DNA from 2 places in the Ruegeria sp. BJ5 genome. Region 2 is predicted to be linked to the other one. Evidence: riboswitches for the same ligand, from Rfam matches in the RefSeq annotation. Region 2 holds a riboswitch; the other holds the start of a gene.
What was found. A riboswitch is a leader RNA that binds a small molecule or an ion and turns the genes downstream of it on or off. The one in region 2 is predicted to bind cobalamin.
Positions count from the first base shown of each region.

Region 1: linked by a shared signal. The riboswitch ahead of ACR0NY_RS10905 (hypothetical protein) and the one ahead of ACR0NY_RS05575 (DUF1636 family protein) in region 2 are both predicted to bind cobalamin.

Region 1 is NZ_JBQFSH010000003.1:47,604-55,456, reverse strand. It holds gene ACR0NY_RS10930 (lactoylglutathione lyase family protein) at 1-34, shown strand, start outside; gene recR (recombination mediator RecR) at 106-699, opposite strand; gene ACR0NY_RS10920 (YbaB/EbfC family nucleoid-associated protein) at 746-1,090, opposite strand; gene ACR0NY_RS10915 (DNA polymerase III subunit gamma/tau) at 1,177-2,964, opposite strand; gene ACR0NY_RS10910 (protein-tyrosine phosphatase family protein) at 3,087-3,590, shown strand; gene ACR0NY_RS10905 (hypothetical protein) at 3,594-4,001, opposite strand; cobalamin riboswitch at 4,088-4,305, opposite strand; gene ACR0NY_RS10900 (TetR/AcrR family transcriptional regulator) at 4,334-4,867, opposite strand; gene ACR0NY_RS10895 (alpha/beta hydrolase family protein) at 4,991-5,848, shown strand; RNA gene ffs (signal recognition particle sRNA small type) at 5,930-6,028, opposite strand; gene ACR0NY_RS10885 (bifunctional 2',3'-cyclic-nucleotide 2'-phosphodiesterase/3'-nucleotidase) at 6,068-7,853, opposite strand, start outside.
Region 2 is NZ_JBQFSH010000001.1:1,103,107-1,110,959, forward strand. It holds gene ACR0NY_RS05550 (TolC family outer membrane protein) at 1-205, opposite strand, end outside; gene ACR0NY_RS05555 (protein-L-isoaspartate O-methyltransferase family protein) at 301-954, opposite strand; tRNA gene ACR0NY_RS05560 (tRNA-Cys) at 1,182-1,255, shown strand; gene ACR0NY_RS05565 (NAD(P)-dependent oxidoreductase) at 1,475-2,431, opposite strand; gene ACR0NY_RS05570 (LysR family transcriptional regulator) at 2,540-3,415, shown strand; cobalamin riboswitch at 3,488-3,692, shown strand; gene ACR0NY_RS05575 (DUF1636 family protein) at 3,774-4,157, shown strand; gene cobW (cobalamin biosynthesis protein CobW) at 4,160-5,215, shown strand; gene cobN (cobaltochelatase subunit CobN) at 5,222-7,853, shown strand, end outside.

The DNA.
Region 1 (7,853 bases), on a different contig from region 2:
TGAATTGACCTACTCGTCGGGTGCCTACACCTGACCGATGGGTAAAGTGGTACCTTGCAATCGAGGAGGGGCGAGAGCGTGCTGCTTGCAGGCAGCACGCGGCGGCTACAGTTCTTTCCGCGCCCGCAGCGCTGCGGTGATGGTCCCGTCATCCAGATAGTCCAACTCGCCCCCGATCGGCACGCCCTGCGCCAGCGAGGTCAGGCGGACCTGTCCTTCCAACTGATCTGCGATGTAATGGGCCGTGGTCTGCCCGTCGACGGTCGCGTTCAGGGCCAGGATTACTTCCGTGATGTTTTCGGCGGTGACGCGGTCGCGTAGGCGGGGGATGCGCAGGTCTTCCGGGCCGACGCCGTCCAGCGCCGAGAGCGTTCCGCCCAGCACATGGTAGCGGCCTTTGAACACGCCCGCGCGTTCCATCGCCCACAGGTCGGCCACGTCTTCGACCACGCACAGCTCTCCGGTGGCGCGGTCTTCGGAATTGCAGATGTCGCAGATGTCGGTGGTGCCCACGTTGCCGCAGTTCAGGCATTCGCGTGCGGTGGCGGCGACCTGCTGCATGGCGTCCGACAACGGCGTCAGCAGCAGGGCGCGTTTGCGGATCAGGTGCAGCACCGCCCGCCGGGCCGAGCGCGGTCCCAGCCCCGGCAGCTTGGCCATCAGATCGATCAGGGCGTCGATGTCACTGTTCGAACTCATGGCCTGTCCTGCGTGGCTTTGGCGGCGGGGGTTTGAGGGGCGAAGATCAGAACGGCAGCTTGATGTCCGCCGGCAGGCCCATGCTTTCGGTCAGCTTGGCCATTTCTTCCTGCGACCGCTCGGCGGCTTTGGTCTGCGCGTCCTTGATTGCGGCCAGGATCAGGTCCTCGACCACTTCCTTGTCGTCGCTGTTGAAAATCGAGGGGTCGATGTCCAGACCTTTCAGTTCGCCCTTGGCCGAGGCCGTGGCCTTGACCAGGCCCGCGCCGGATTCGCCGACGACCATGATGGTGTTCAGCTCTTCCTGCATCTGCGCCATCTTGGTCTGCAGTTCCTGCGCGGATTTCATCATCTTGGCCATGTCGCCCAGACCGCCGAGTCCTTTGAGCATCTGTATGTCTCCTGTCATTCGATTTGCGGCCTAAATACGGGCCGTCTGCGTCCTTCACAAGGGCAGCGCGCCTTCTGCGCGGATGATCAGTCTTCTTCGAACGGGTCCCATTCGTCTTCGACCTCGGGCAGGGCTTCGGTTTCGACCTTGGCCGCACGGTCCTCGGGTGTTTCAATCCGGGTGATGCGGGCCTTGGGGAACTGTGTCAGAACCGCCTGCACCAAAGGGTGCTCTTCGGCCTTGGCCTTCAGCGCCAGCTCGGCCGCGTCGCGCAGTTCGGCGATGGTGGGCGCGTCCCCGTCCGAGACGATCGAGACCGCCCAGCGATTGCCGGTCCAGCGCTGCAGCGCGGACCCGAGCCGCGCGGCCAGGTCGGTGGGCGCCTTTTCGGTGGGCGTGAACTCGATCCGGCCCGGCTGGTACGAGACAAGGCGGACGCCGTTCTCGACCTCGACCAGCAGTTTCACGTCGCGGTTGGCGCGGATCAGCTCGACCACATGCTCAAACGTTGGATAACGCGCCAGCGCGGTCTGCACGTCCTGAGCCAACGCCGCCGTGGGCGCGCCGCCCACACCGCGCGGGGCCGGCGCATGGGCCGAGGCCGTCGCGGTCACGGGCGGGGCGGTGTTGCCGGCAACCGGAACGCCGCCCCCCGGCCCGCCGACGGGCGGCGGAGGGCTGTCCTGAAGGCGTTTGATCAACTCTTCCGGGCTGGGCAGATCGGCCACATGGGTCAGGCGGATCACCGCCATTTCCGCGGCCATCATGGCGTTGGGGGCGGCCGAGACTTCCTCGAGCGCCTTCAGCAGCATCTGCCACATCCGGGTCAGCACCCGCATCGGCAGCGCCTCGGCCATCTGCTGGCCGCGGGTGCGCTCGTCTGGTGAGACGGTCGGGTCTTCGGCCGCGTCAGGGGTGATCTTCACCACCGAGACCCAATGCGTGATTTCTGCCAGATCGCGCAGCACCGCCAGCGGGTCGGCGCCTTCGGCATATTGCGCACCCAGTTCGGTCAGGGCCCCGGCCGCATCGCCGCGCAGGATCATGTCCATCAGGTCCAGCACACGGCCCCGGTCGGCCAGTCCCAGCATTGCGCGCACCTGGTCGGCAGTGGTTTCGCCGGCGCCATGACTGATCGCCTGATCCAGCAGCGAGGTCGCATCCCGGGCCGAGCCTTCGGCGGCGCGGGTGATCAGGGCCAGCGCGTCATCCGAGATTTCCGCGCCTTCGGCGGTGGCGATCTTGCGCAGCAGGCCGATCATCACCTCGGGCTCAATCCGGCGCAGGTCGAACCGTTGGCAGCGCGACAGCACGGTGACCGGAACCTTGCGGATCTCGGTCGTGGCGAAGATGAATTTCACATGCTCGGGCGGCTCTTCCAGCGTTTTCAGCAGCGCGTTGAACGCGCTGGTCGACAGCATGTGGACTTCGTCGATGATGTAGATCTTGTAGCGCGCGCTGGCGGCGCGATAGCGCACGCTGTCGATGATCTCGCGGATGTCGCCCACGCCGGTTCGGCTGGCGGCGTCCATTTCCAGCACGTCCACATGGCGACCTTCCATGATGGCCACGCAATGCTCGCACTGGCCGCAGGGTTCGGTCGTTGGGCCGCCATTGCCGTCGGGGCCGATGCAGTTCATGCCCTTGGCGATGATCCGGGCCGTGGTCGTCTTGCCGGTGCCGCGGATGCCGGTCATGATGAAGGCCTGCGCGATCCGGTCCGCCTCGAACGCGTTTTTCAGCGTGCGCACCATGGCATCCTGACCGACCAGATCGGCAAAGGTTTCCGGGCGGTATTTTCGGGCGAGAACCTGATAGGCGGGGCTGGACTGTGTGGTCATGTCTGCTCTGACGGATTCGTACTGACGATGCAGGGTAGAGTTCCCGGTGCCCCGCGTCCACAGCGCCGGTGCAGGTTTTTCGCTTTGGCGAGCGCGCCGTGTGAGGCATACTGCGCGGATCAAGTTCAATCAGCCAGTTTCGGGGGGAACGTCTGATGACAAATCTTGTGGTTCATGCATTGCAGGTGGGTGGCGGCACGCTGGCCCTGACCTCGGTTCCCGGCGGTGGCGGCGACTATGAAGGAGACCTGGACCTGATTTCAGCCTGGGCGCCGGGGCTGGTGATTTCGATGACAACCCTTGCCGAACTGGTTTCTGTGGGTGCAGGCGAATTGGGCTGTGACATTCATCGGCGCGCCTGTCGGTGGGCGCATCTGCCGGTCGCCGACTTCTCGGCGCCGTCGACCGAGATATCCGGCCGCTGGCCCGAAGTCAGCGCCGCCGCCCGCCATGCGCTGTCGGGCGGCGGGCGGGTACTGGTCCACTGCCGGGGCGGTTGTGGGCGGTCTGGCATGGTTGTTCTGCGCTTGATGATCGAGAGCGGCGAGCAGCCGGAACAGGCCCTGAAACGCCTGCGGGCCGTACGCCCCTGCGCGGTCGAGACTGATGCTCAGATGGACTGGGCCGTCGCCCCGGCGCGCGAGGCACTGGCGACCTGACCTTCAGGCGGTTGCGCGGAACTCGCGCTCGGCCCTGACCACGGGCATGATCGCCGTGGCCTGCAGCATCGCACAGGGTCGATCACTGATGACCTGCGCAGGCAGGGCGTCGCTCTGGTCGTCAAACAGCATGTCGGCGTAGGTATCAAGGCAGTCGGACGGTGTGTCGGCGGCCGCTCCGCAATACACGCGGATCCGTTCGGGACGTGCATCGAACCGCGCCGTGCAGCCATGTTCGCAATGGGCCAGTTCGCTACTGCCTTCCACTTGGAAGTCGGGGGATGTAGCGGCCTGCGCCGTCGCCATTGCCTGCGCGATGGCCCGTGCCATGCGCGCCAATGCCGGGCAGGTCTTTCCGGTGCGCTGGCAGATGGTTGCCGCGAATTCATGGGTATCGGTCTTCCAAATCATGTTGCGCCCTCCGCGCGCTGGGCGAGGTGGATTTGGACAGACGCCGGTTTCAAGGCCAGACCCTGCCCGGACACCCCGTCCGAGTTTCGGTTTCACGTTTGATGGCAGGTCTCCTGACTTGCGGGTCTTTGCTTTGCCGACCTTCCCAACCTTGCGGTCAGTGGTATTTAGGCATCGCTCTCCGCCTACAGTTGCGGGGGCAGTCGCGGCCTTGGTCCGCTCCGGAGTTCCGGGTTGGACCGCACCGTGTTCCCTTTTCATCCCGGACCGAAACGGCACGGGAACCATCCCCTCATCGCTAGCGGTGTATCCGGGATCGAGTCAAGACGGTTTCAGCCCGGTTGCCGGAGTGAGTCCCAAGGGAACAGATCAGGCAGTCTGCGCAGCACATTCGAATCCCTGCGGGCACGGGCCAATTGCCAGCCGCCTTGCATCACGATGAACAGGGTGTCCGCAGCATTTTCAGGGTCGGAAACTCCGAACCGCGCGGCGTGGTTTCGAACTTCGATGATCCAGCTTTCATACAGACGGTCGGCATGTTCCCGAAACGCGCGGTTGTCGGGGCTTTCGAACAGGGTGGCGGCGATCGGGCAGGTCTCCCATTGGGCCGAGGTGTCGAACAGCTTCGCGATCTTGTGGCACAGGGTGGTGACCCCGTCGCGAAAATCCGCGGCGTCGTCGAATGCCGCAGCAATCATGCTCAACATCCCGTCCGAGGCCCAACTGGCCGCCGCCAGGGCCAGATCCGGCTTGCCCTTTGGAAAATGGTGATAAAGCGAACCCTTGGGGGCTTGCGCTTCGGCCAGCAATTCCGCCAGACCGACACCGTTATAGCCCGAGCGCTGGAACAGTCGGGCGGCAGTCACGATCAGGCGATCTTTGGTGTTTGGTGGACGTTGGGTCATGCAGGCCAAATATTGACAGGCCTAGACCAATTGGTCCAGACACAAAGTATTAGACCGATCGGTCCAGAGTGTTTGGAGGCAAAGATGTTGGATTCGCAGCACGCGGTTGACGTGGAAGACTTTAAGTTTCCGTCGGGCCAGACCCAGCTGGCGGCGCGGCTTTACACTCCGGCGGTCGAGCCGCAAACCGTTGTTGTGCTGAACGGCGCAACAGGAGTGCCACGTGACTACTATCAGCACTTTGCTCGCTGGCTGGCCGCCGAGCGCGGTATGGCTTGCCTGACATATGATTACCGGGATTTCGAGCATTCGCTGACCGGGCGGCTGAAAGACTCGAAGGCCACGATGGCGGACTGGGCGCTGATCGACATGCCCGCAGCGCGTGCCGAGATGCGCCGTCGATACCCGCAGGCAAAACTGTGGGTGATCGGGCATTCGGTCGGTGGAATGCTGGGTCCGCTGCAACCGGAAATCGAACAGATCGACCGGATGATCTGTGTGTGCGCAGGTTTGGTGACGGTGGCCGATCACCCGTGGCCCTACAAGGGCTTGGCGACTTTGTTCTGGTATGGCCACGTGCCACCTCTGGTGCGTCTTCTGGGGTACCTGCCGGGGAAACTTCTGGGATTCGGAGCCGATTTGCCGGCGGGCGTCTATTGGCAATGGCGCAAGTGGTGTACATCGCCCACCAGCTATCTGCCCGAATTGGGAGACACGCTTCCCCAAGCGGATTGGAGTCGGGCGAACGCCACGGCGGATATCATTGCGTTCGAGGATGACCAGACTGTGCCACCGCCCGCCGTCTGGCGGCTGGCTGAACTCTATGGTCCGACCGCCCGTCGGCATTTGTTGGAGCCGAGGGATTTCGGACTGTCCGAAATCGGTCATATCGGCGCCTTCGCCCGGCGCAGCAGTGCCGTTTGGCCGCGATTGATCGCCTGACCCGCCCGCAAGCGCGGTTTTCAGGAACAACGACGAAATACAGAGGTTGGATTGACCGGGCCGAATACGTGGCGCGGCGTCAAGTGAGAGGTTGGACATCGACCCAAGCGGGGCTCGTTGTGGCTGCTTCCTTCCGGACCTGACCAGGTTGGCGAGGCGCTTGCCCGCGCCAACCTCTCGACCGACGATATAGGCATCACGCACCCGCTTGGCAACCCGTCACAAAGACAGGCGTACCCTAAGAAACCCGCGCGCGTCCTGCCCGTCGGTGGTGGCTGCAAAGTGGTCGAGCTCGCGCAGGTAGTTTGCAGCGCGTGGCCCGGTCTTCAGAATCACGGACCGGCCCGCCTGCGGAACAAAGGAAAAGCTTTGGGCGGTGTTTTCCACCGGATCCGGACCCAATCGTCCCGCCAGGTAGTCGCGCAAGATTCCCTGGAGGCTCAGCGGCGGCACCGGGATCAGCCGGGCCGGGTCTGGGACGGGAAAGTTGCCGCCGCCATTGGCTCGGTAGCTGTTTGATGCAACGACGAATTGTTCATCCGGATCGACGGGGCGACCCTGATAGGCAAGATCGCGCAGGCGGGAATGGGACGTGTCGATCGACTGGCCGCCCAAATCATATCGCGCGGGCTGCGTCAGATCGAACCTGTAGGTCACCCCATGCAGCACGTCGAAATTGTGCCCGGTGCCCTCGGGGTTGATCAGAACCTGCTCGTCGCTATCGCCAAGTTGCGAGAATTGGGCAGCCGACATCTCCAGCCAATCGGCGATCTGGCGGCCATCCAGCAGCATGGCGGCCAATTGGTTCGGGAACACATGCAAGTCCGAGACATGCCGTACGGTGACATCGCCAGCCGGGACTTCGGTGTAGTGTCTTGGGCCGGCCCGGCCTCCGAATTTCGAAGGTGCGGCTGCGGACAGAACTGGCAGAGTCTCAAAGGCCGTCCCGGCCAGAACCGGTCGCAGGGCTGCCGCCTGGGCTGCGGCGACCAAGTTCAGCCCCTGATCCACCCCGCAGAAGGTGAAATAGCTATGCAAAGGACGATTGATCCGGCCCACCGGCTGGGCAGCGGCTTTGCGGGTCGCTTTGTGGGCTGCGGCAAAAAGTTCGACCATCTCAGGGTCTTCAGGAACGACCCAATCTCCGGCTTCAGCCCCGCCCGGGCAGATCGCGCGCAGATGCGCGCTGTGACCAGCAATTCTCGCTTCTCCCGCGGCGTTCATAGCAAGCGTGAGGTCGATCACCCCCAAATGCGACCCCGCTGATCCGGGCATGACCACGGGTCTGGCCTGCTGCGGGTTACCATCGCTTGGGTCGGGCAGTGTCAGGTGCGTGTGTCCGGCCACGATTGCATCAATACCGTCCAGAGCAGAAAGCTGTGCGACCACATTTTCCGACATCGGCGCGACGTCGGGCTCGCCTAGACCAGAATGTGCAAGAGCCACAATCAGGTCGCAGCCCTGACGACGCAAATTCTCGGCCATCCGGCGCGCCGTGGCGACGGCATCCTCGGCTGCAACCTGGCCTTCCAATTGTGGTGCTTCCCACTTCACCGTCTGCGGTGGCAGGATCGAGAACACGCCAATTCGGACAGGAGTGCTTTGGCCGTTGATGTGGACATGACGGGTCAGGATGGCCTGTTTCTGCCAGGGCGCTACCCCGGTCAGACACTGCATGTTGCTGCACAAAACCGGGCAAGGTGCCCGAGAAACGATCCGGCCCAGAGCTGGCAGACCAAAGCCGAAATCGTGGTTCCCCAGCGCAATTGCGTCGTAGCCCAAGCGCCCAAAGGCGGACATCAAAGGGTGGGTCGCGTCGGTCTGTTCGACCGCCCAGTCACCCAGAAGTGTCCCCTGAAGGGAATCGCCGTTGTCGAACAGCAGGACAGTTGCATTTGCCTCTTCCGCCTCTCGACGTGCAGAGCGGATCAAACTGGCGGTTCGGGTGAAGCCCACACTCGGTTCCGGCCGGTCAGCATAATAGTCGAAACTGGTCAGATTCATG
Region 2 (7,853 bases):
GGGCCGACAACGCGATTGCAACGTCTTCATCGGCTGCGCGCAGCAAGGCGCGGTTCTGTTCCAACAGCCCGCTTGTGTTGTATGCACCGATGAACGCGTCGGTCAGATTGTCCGCCAAAACCGAGCGCCCCGGTATCACGCTCAGCGCGATTCCCGCCGTCAGAGCGACTGCCTTGACCAGCTTCCCTCCAGCCGTTCCAAGCATACCCAAATCCTCTCAAATCAAAATAACGCAAGCCCGTAGGCAGTTTGCGCCTTTGTTTTCAACTAATCAAGGGACCGCGGAAAACCGCTGATCGACTATAGCGAAAATGCACACTCGGCCGAAAACGCCGGCAGTACCGGGGCGTTTGCGTTGAAGCCATGACGCCATGTCACCCGCCCATCGGACTTTCGACCAATGCGAACGGTGCCCAGGTTGCCTTCGACGAACAGGCAAGCGATGCGGCCATGATCTTTCAGTTGATCGAGCAGGGCATCGGGCAGACGTTCCACACCGCCCTGGATGATGATGACATCATAGGGGCCATGCTCGGCCGCCCCCTGCTCCAAAGGTCCGACATGAATGATCGCGTTGTCGATATCCGCCTCCATCAGGCGGGACTGCGCGTCGGCTGCGTTGGCCTCGTCATCCTCGACGCCCACCACAAGCTGCGCCATGTTCGCGGCGACGGCGGTCGAGTATCCGAACGCCGGGGCGATATCCAGAACCACCTCGTCATTCGAAATATTCAATGCATCCAGCATCTTCGCCAGAGTCCTCGGCTCCAGCAGGCAGCGCCCGTTTCCCAGATCGATCAGGTCGCCAGCATAGGCCACTTCGCGACTGGCATCCGGCACGAAGTTCTCGCGCTGGACCTTCAGCATTGAATCGATGATCGGGAATTTGGTGACATCAGAGGGCCTGACCTGAGTGTCTACCATCGTGTGGCGTCGGGCTGCGAAATCCGTCATGTGACCGCTCGTATATTTCCCATGGTTGCTCGGCTTTTGCCACATCCGATCCCGCCCGGCAACGGCCAGCCCGGCAAAAATTGCAGGCCGCGACAAAAGTTGCCACTGCGCTGACCGGCCATCCAACGCCATGGCCGGCGGAAATTTCAGCAACCCTCTGGACGTTGTTCTGGAAAGCTGCTAGAACCGCGTCTGCACCACGTCAAGTAATTGAAATTGCTTGAAAAGGCGAGTTGGCGGAGTGGTGACGCAGCGGATTGCAAATCCGTGTACACCGGTTCGATTCCGGTACTCGCCTCCAACTTTTTAGCCTCGCACTGCATCGCTGCTCTCTGGTCCTAATAATAGTCGACTGGAACAGTTTGTTGATACGAAACGCCAAAATACGTGCGGAGATGGTTAGCCCAGCCGAGCTAACCAGTAACTATCGGGCAAGGGTTTAGTCAGCGCAGGAGCACCACCTACGCACTCGATCCATGCAAGACACCTCCGAAACCGCGCGTTTGCGCTGACCGTCCGATCAGACCGCGCTTCTACCTTGCGGAATCACCTCGTACCCCGGCTCTTCCGGTTCATCGTCCTGCATCTCGGCCGGAAAACCGGGCGCGGTAATGCTCAGCCCGGTTGCATCCTCGAGCCGCCGAATGATGTTAGGCGACAGCTCGCGCTCGCCATAGCGGGCGATGGCGTCGTCGAAAATCTTGATCATCAACGGGTTCATCTCCAAAGGCACGCCGGCGCGGTCGGCGACCTCCTGGAACAGACCGATATCCTTTTTCACCAGGTCCATGGTGAAGGAAATATCACGCGAGCCGTTCAGGATCACCTGGCTTTCGGTCTCATGCACGAAAGACGTGCCGGACGAGATCTTGATCGCCTCATAGGTGGTGTTCAGATCCATCCCGGCGGCCGTGGCGGTCACCAGCGCCTCGGCGCAGGTAATCAGGTTGGCGGTGGCCAGATAGTTGGTTAGCACCTTCAGAACCGAGGCCGTGCCCAGATCGCCGGTATGCAGAATACGCCGGCCCATCGTCGTCAGGAACGGCAGAATCCGCTCGAACGTTGCCCGGTCGCAGCCCGCGAAGATCGAGATATTGCCCGTGGCCGCCCGGTGGCACCCGCCCGAAACCGGGCAGTCCACCGCCGCCCCGCCGCGCTCGATCACCATGGCCCCCAGGCGTTTGACCTCGGCCTCGTCAGTGGTGGACATCTCCATCCAGATCTTGCCGTGGGTCACCTCGGGCAGCATCTGCTGCATCACCGCGTCCGAGGCAGCGGGCGACGGCAGGCAGGTGATGACCGCATCGCAATCGCGCATCATCTGCGCCGGGCTTTCACCGGCTTTTGCCCCCTTGGCGGCGAACTCCGCCACAAGATCGGGGTTAAGGTCGTATACCGTCAGGTCGATACCGTTGCGCAGCAGCGACCCCGACAGCTTGCCCCCCACATTGCCCAAACCGATGAACCCGACCTTCATGTTCTGCCCTCCTGCAGGCGCAATTTCGTTGGCCCGAGTATTTCCGTTGCCCACCGACAAAAGAAACGAATAAAAAGTCAGTTTAGATGCAAAAAATTTTGGTGCTGAATGGACCGCCTGCCCAATCCGGCCTGGCTGCGCAGCTTCGAGGCCGCTGCCCGCCACCTGAATTTCACAACCGCCGCGCAGGAACTGGGCCTGACGCAAACGGCGGTGTCGCTGCATATCCGCTCGCTCGAGGCGGACCTCGGGCAGCCGCTTTTTGCCCGCAACGCACGACACCTGTCGCTGACCGAGCTGGGCCAGTCCTATGCGCTGACCGTGCGCCGGGCGTTGTCGGATATCGCGCTATCCACCAACAGCTTGTTCGGCCCCGCCTCGCGACAGGCGTTGACCATCCGGGCGGCGATATCGTCGATGACCTACTGGATCGCGGCCGAGCTGCCCGCGTTCAGCGCGCAGCACCCCGAGATCCCCGTGCGGCTGGTGTCGCATATCTGGAACGACTCGGCCGCGCCTGCCGATGTGGACGTGGAAATCCGGCTGGGTTATGGCGACTGGCCCGGTGTTGCGGCCGACCGGCTGTGCTCGGAGCGGCTGGTGCCCATCTGCCGGGCGCAGGACCCGGCGCCAGACCTGCGCAACGGCCCGTTGATCCACATTCTGGGGTACGAGGACAACTGGGCGCGGTACTTCGAGGCGACGGACACCGACCTGCCCGACCGCCCCGCGCGGCATTCGGCGGATACGACCGTCACGGCGCTGCAACTGGTGATGGCCGGCGCGGGCTACGCCACCGTTCTGGAGCGGTTCGGGCGCAACGCGATCGCGCAGGGCGCGCCGATCCGGGTTGCAGGGCCGGCGATTCCCTTTGCCCAGTCGCACTACCTGATCCGCAGCGTCAGCGCGGCGCCTCCGTCCATCCCCGCCCAGTTGTTCCTCGCGTGGTTGCGCGACCGATTGGCCGGTGATGCCGCGGACTGACCCCGGCAAGTCGCTTTTTCGATCCGACGCAAAGCACTTGCCCCTGCGCGCTTGACAACCCCCCTGCCCGTACCGCATGTCGCTTGCGTTGGTGTCTGTGCAAACAGATGAAAAGGGAATGCGTCAGCGGTTTTCCGTCAAACGCAGCCGCCCCCGCGACCGTGACCGGAGAGGGTGCCCAAATGCCACTGGCCGCAGGCCGGGAAGGCGGGACATCCGACAGAGCACTGCTCTGACATCCGCAAGCCGGGAGACCTGCCAACGCCCGAAGACAAACCGGACGGGGTGTTCCGGTGTCGGGCCCATGTCCGCAACGTGGCCCGCGCATACCCCGTCCCCCGACAACCGAGTGATGGGGATGAGAGACGTGACCGAGACCACACCAGTCGAGCTGCTGGTCTGCACCACCTGCCGACGCGGGCTGCCCATCGAGGACGACGCCCAGCGCCCCGGCACGCTGCTGCACAAGGCGCTGGCCGCCGCCGACCTGCCCGAAGGCATCACCCTGAAGCCGGTCGAATGCCTGTCGAACTGCGACCAGGGCTGCTCGATCGTTCTGCGCGGCGGGCCGTCGCGCTGGACCTTCGTCTATGAGAACCTCAACGAATCCGACCATGTCGAGATCATCGTCGAAGGCGCCACCAAGTACCTAGCCGCCGATGATGGCCTTGTGAAATGGCGCGACCGCCCTGAACATTTCCGCAAGAACTGCGCCGCCCGCATTCCCCCGATTGGAGCCTGAGCATGAGCACCCTCGAAAAACTTCCCGTCACCGTCATCACCGGCTTTCTCGGCTCGGGCAAGACCACGCTGATCCGCCACCTGATGTCCGAGCCGCAGGGCAAGCGGCTGGCCGTGGTGGTCAACGAATTCGGCGACGTGGGCGTCGATGGCGAAATCCTGAAAAGCTGCGCCATCCCCGATTGCCCGGCGGAGAACATCATGGAACTGGCCAATGGCTGCATCTGCTGCACCGTGGCCGACGATTTCATCCCCACGATCGAGGCGCTGATGGCGCTGGACCCGCGCCCCGACCACATCCTGATCGAAACCAGCGGTCTGGCCCTGCCGAAACCGCTGCTCAAGGCGTTCGACTGGCCCGATATCCGCTCCAAGATCACCGTGGACGGCGTGATCGCGCTGGCCGATGCCGAGGCCGTGGCTGCAGGCCGTTTTGCCCCGAATGTCGCGGCAGTGGACGCCCAGCGCATGGCCGATGACTCGATCGACCACGAAACGCCCCTGTCCGAGGTGTTCGAAGATCAGATCTCGTGCGCCGACATCATCCTTCTGACCAAACCCGACCTGGCCGGCCCCGAAGGCGTGGCCAAGGCGCGCGAGGTCATCGCCGCCGAGGCGCCGCGCCCCCTGCCCGTAGTCGAGGTTGCCGAGGGCGCGGTGGACGTGCGCGTGGTGCTGGGACTGGAAGCCGCAGCCGAAGACGACATGGACGCCCGCCCCTCGCATCACGATGGCCATGACGACCACGAACATGACGATTTCGAAAGCATCGTTGTCGAACTGCCCGAACAGACCGACCCGGCGCAGTTGGTCGCCAAAATCGAGCGTCTGGCAAACGAGCTGAACATCCTGCGTGTTAAGGGCTATGCCGCCGTTCAGGGCAAGCCGATGCGCCTGCTGGTTCAGGCGGTCGGCGCGCGGGTGCGGCACCAGTATGACCGCCCGTGGAAGCCGGACGAGGAGCGCCGCTCGCGCCTTGTTGTCATCGCCGAGCATCACGACATCGACGAGGCTGCGATCCGCGGCATCCTGACGGGCGTCACCGAGGCCGCCGAGTAAGCACCGATGCACGTCGTCTTTCGCGAAAGCCACGGGCTCGAGGAAACCGAGACCCCGACCGATCTGGGCCAGAGCCCAGCGGATCTGGTGGTGCTGTCCTTTTCGGACAGCGATCTGGGTGCCTTCGCAGCCGGATGGCATCGCGGCGGCGGGCCCGAGGGGCGGATGCCCTCGTTGCGGCTGGCCAACCTGACGGCGCTGAAACACCCGCTGTCGGTCGATACCTATGTCGAACAGACGCTGGAGGGCGCCAAGGGCATCCTGATCCGGCTGATCGGCGGCGTGCCCTACTGGCCCTACGGGTTGCAGCAGGTGCTGGCGCTGGCGCAGGCCAAGGGCATCGCGCTGGCGGTTCTGCCCGCCGACGGGCGCGAGGATACGCGGTTGGACGATTATTCCACCCTGCCGGTCTCGACCCTGCGGCGGCTGGCGCATCTGTGCGATACCGGCGGCGAAGTGGCAGCCCAGGCGGCTCTGGCGCAGATGGCGCTGGCAGCGGGGCTGTATGCCGGGCCGGTGATGGGGGCCAAGACACTACCCGACTGCGGCGCGTGGTGCCCGGATCGCGGCGTGATCGCGCCCGAGGACGCCTTCGCAGGCCAAGGCCGGCGCATCATCGTAACCTTCTACCGCGCCTACCTGACCTCAGCCGATACCGCGCCGGTCGCGGCGCTGATCCGGGAAATCCGCGCGCGGGGTCATCAGGCGGTGGGGCTATTCGCACCCTCGCTCAAGGCGCCTACGGCGGCTGAGTGGTTGGCCGAGAATATCCCCGCGATGACGCCCTCGGCGATCATCAATGCCACCTCGTTTTCGGGCAAAGGCGCGTCGGGCACATCGCCCTTGGACGTGGCGGGCGTGCCGGTGTTTCAGGTCGCGCTGGCCACTTCGCGCCGCAAGGCGTGGGCCGAGGCCGAACGCGGCCTGTCGCCTGCCGATCTGGCCATGCATGTGGTGCTGCCCGAAGTGGACGGGCGCATCTCGGCCGGTGTCGCCTCGTTCAAGGAACCGGGCAAGCGCGACCCGCATCTGGAATATTCCCGCTTTGCCCACCGGCCCGAGCCGGACCGGATCACCGCCATCGTCGACCGGGCGATGGCCTGGGTGGACCTGGCCGAGAAACCAAAGGCGCAACAGGTACCCGCGCTGGTTTTGTCCACCTATCCCGGCAAGGACTGGCAGATGGCCCATGCGGTGGGGCTGGACGCACTGGCCTCGGCCGAGGCGATCCTGTCCGACCTGCAAGGCGCGGGGTATGACACCGCCCCCGCCGAACCGATTGCCGAAACGCTTCTGGACGCCCGGATTTCATGGTCGGTCGATGCTTACCGCGCAGCGCTGGCACAACTGCCCGAGGCGTTGCGCGCCGATCTGGACACCGTCTGGGGCGCGCCCGAGGACGACCCGACCTGCGCCGATGGGGCCTTCCACTTCACCGCGCTTCGGCGCGGCAGGGCGTTGGTGGCGCTGCAGCCCGAACGTGGCGTGCCCGAGCTGCGTGACGACGAATATCACGACCTGTCGCGCACGCCCCGTCATGGTTATGTGGCCTTCTACCTGTGGCTGCGGCGCGGGCTGGGGGCGGACGCGCTGATCCATGTCGGCGCCCACGGAACGCTGGAGTGGCTGCCGGGCAAATCGGTGGCCCTGTCGGCCGAATGCTGGCCCGAGGCGCTGATCGGCGATCTGCCGGTGATCTATCCGTTCATCGTGAACGACCCGGGCGAAGCCGCGCAGGCCAAGCGCCGGGTCGGGGCCGTGACGCTGGGCCACATCCCGCCGCCGATGAAGCAGAGCAGCACGCCCGACCGCATGGTGCGGTTGGAATCGCTGCTGGACGAGTTCTCGAACGCCGACGGGCTGGACCCCAAGCGGCGCGACCGGCTGCGGGCCGATATCCGTGACGAGGCCCGCGCCATCGGGCTCGAGGCCGATCTGGGGCTGGATCAGGCCACCAGCACCGCCGAGGCGATCACCCGCATCGACCGTTTCGTCTGTGACATCAAGGAAAGCCAGTTCGGCGACGGCCTGCATGTCTTTGGCCGCGCGCCGCAGGTTGCGGGCAATTTTGACACCGCCGCTTCGGCACGGGCCGAACGCACGGCATTGCTGGACGCGTTGGCCGGCAAGCGGATCGAGGCCGGCCCGTCGGGCTCACCCTATCGCGGGCGCACCGACGTGCTGCCCACGGGCCGCAACCTGTTCACCACCGATCCGCGCTCCGTCCCCACCCGCGCGGCTTATGCGCAGGGGGTAAAACTGGCCGAAGAACTGGTGCGCCGCCACCTGCAGGAGGAAGGCGATTACCCCAAGGGCCTGATCGTCGATCTGTGGGGCTCGGCCACGATGCGTACGGCGGGCGAGGAATTCGCCATGGCGCTGCACCTGCTGGGCGTCAAACCGGTCTGGGATCCGGGGTCGGAGCGCGTGAGCGGGATCGAGGTTCTTCCGATCACTGACTTGGAGCGCCCACGGCTGGACGTGACCTTGCGCGTCTCGGGCCTGTTCCGCGACGTGTTCCCGACCCTGTCGGCCCTGTTCGGTCAGGCGGTCCGGGCGCTGTCCGAGCGCGACGAGGCGCCAGACTGGAACCCCTACGCCGGCCACGCTCCCGCCGCCCGCGTCTATGGCCCGGCGC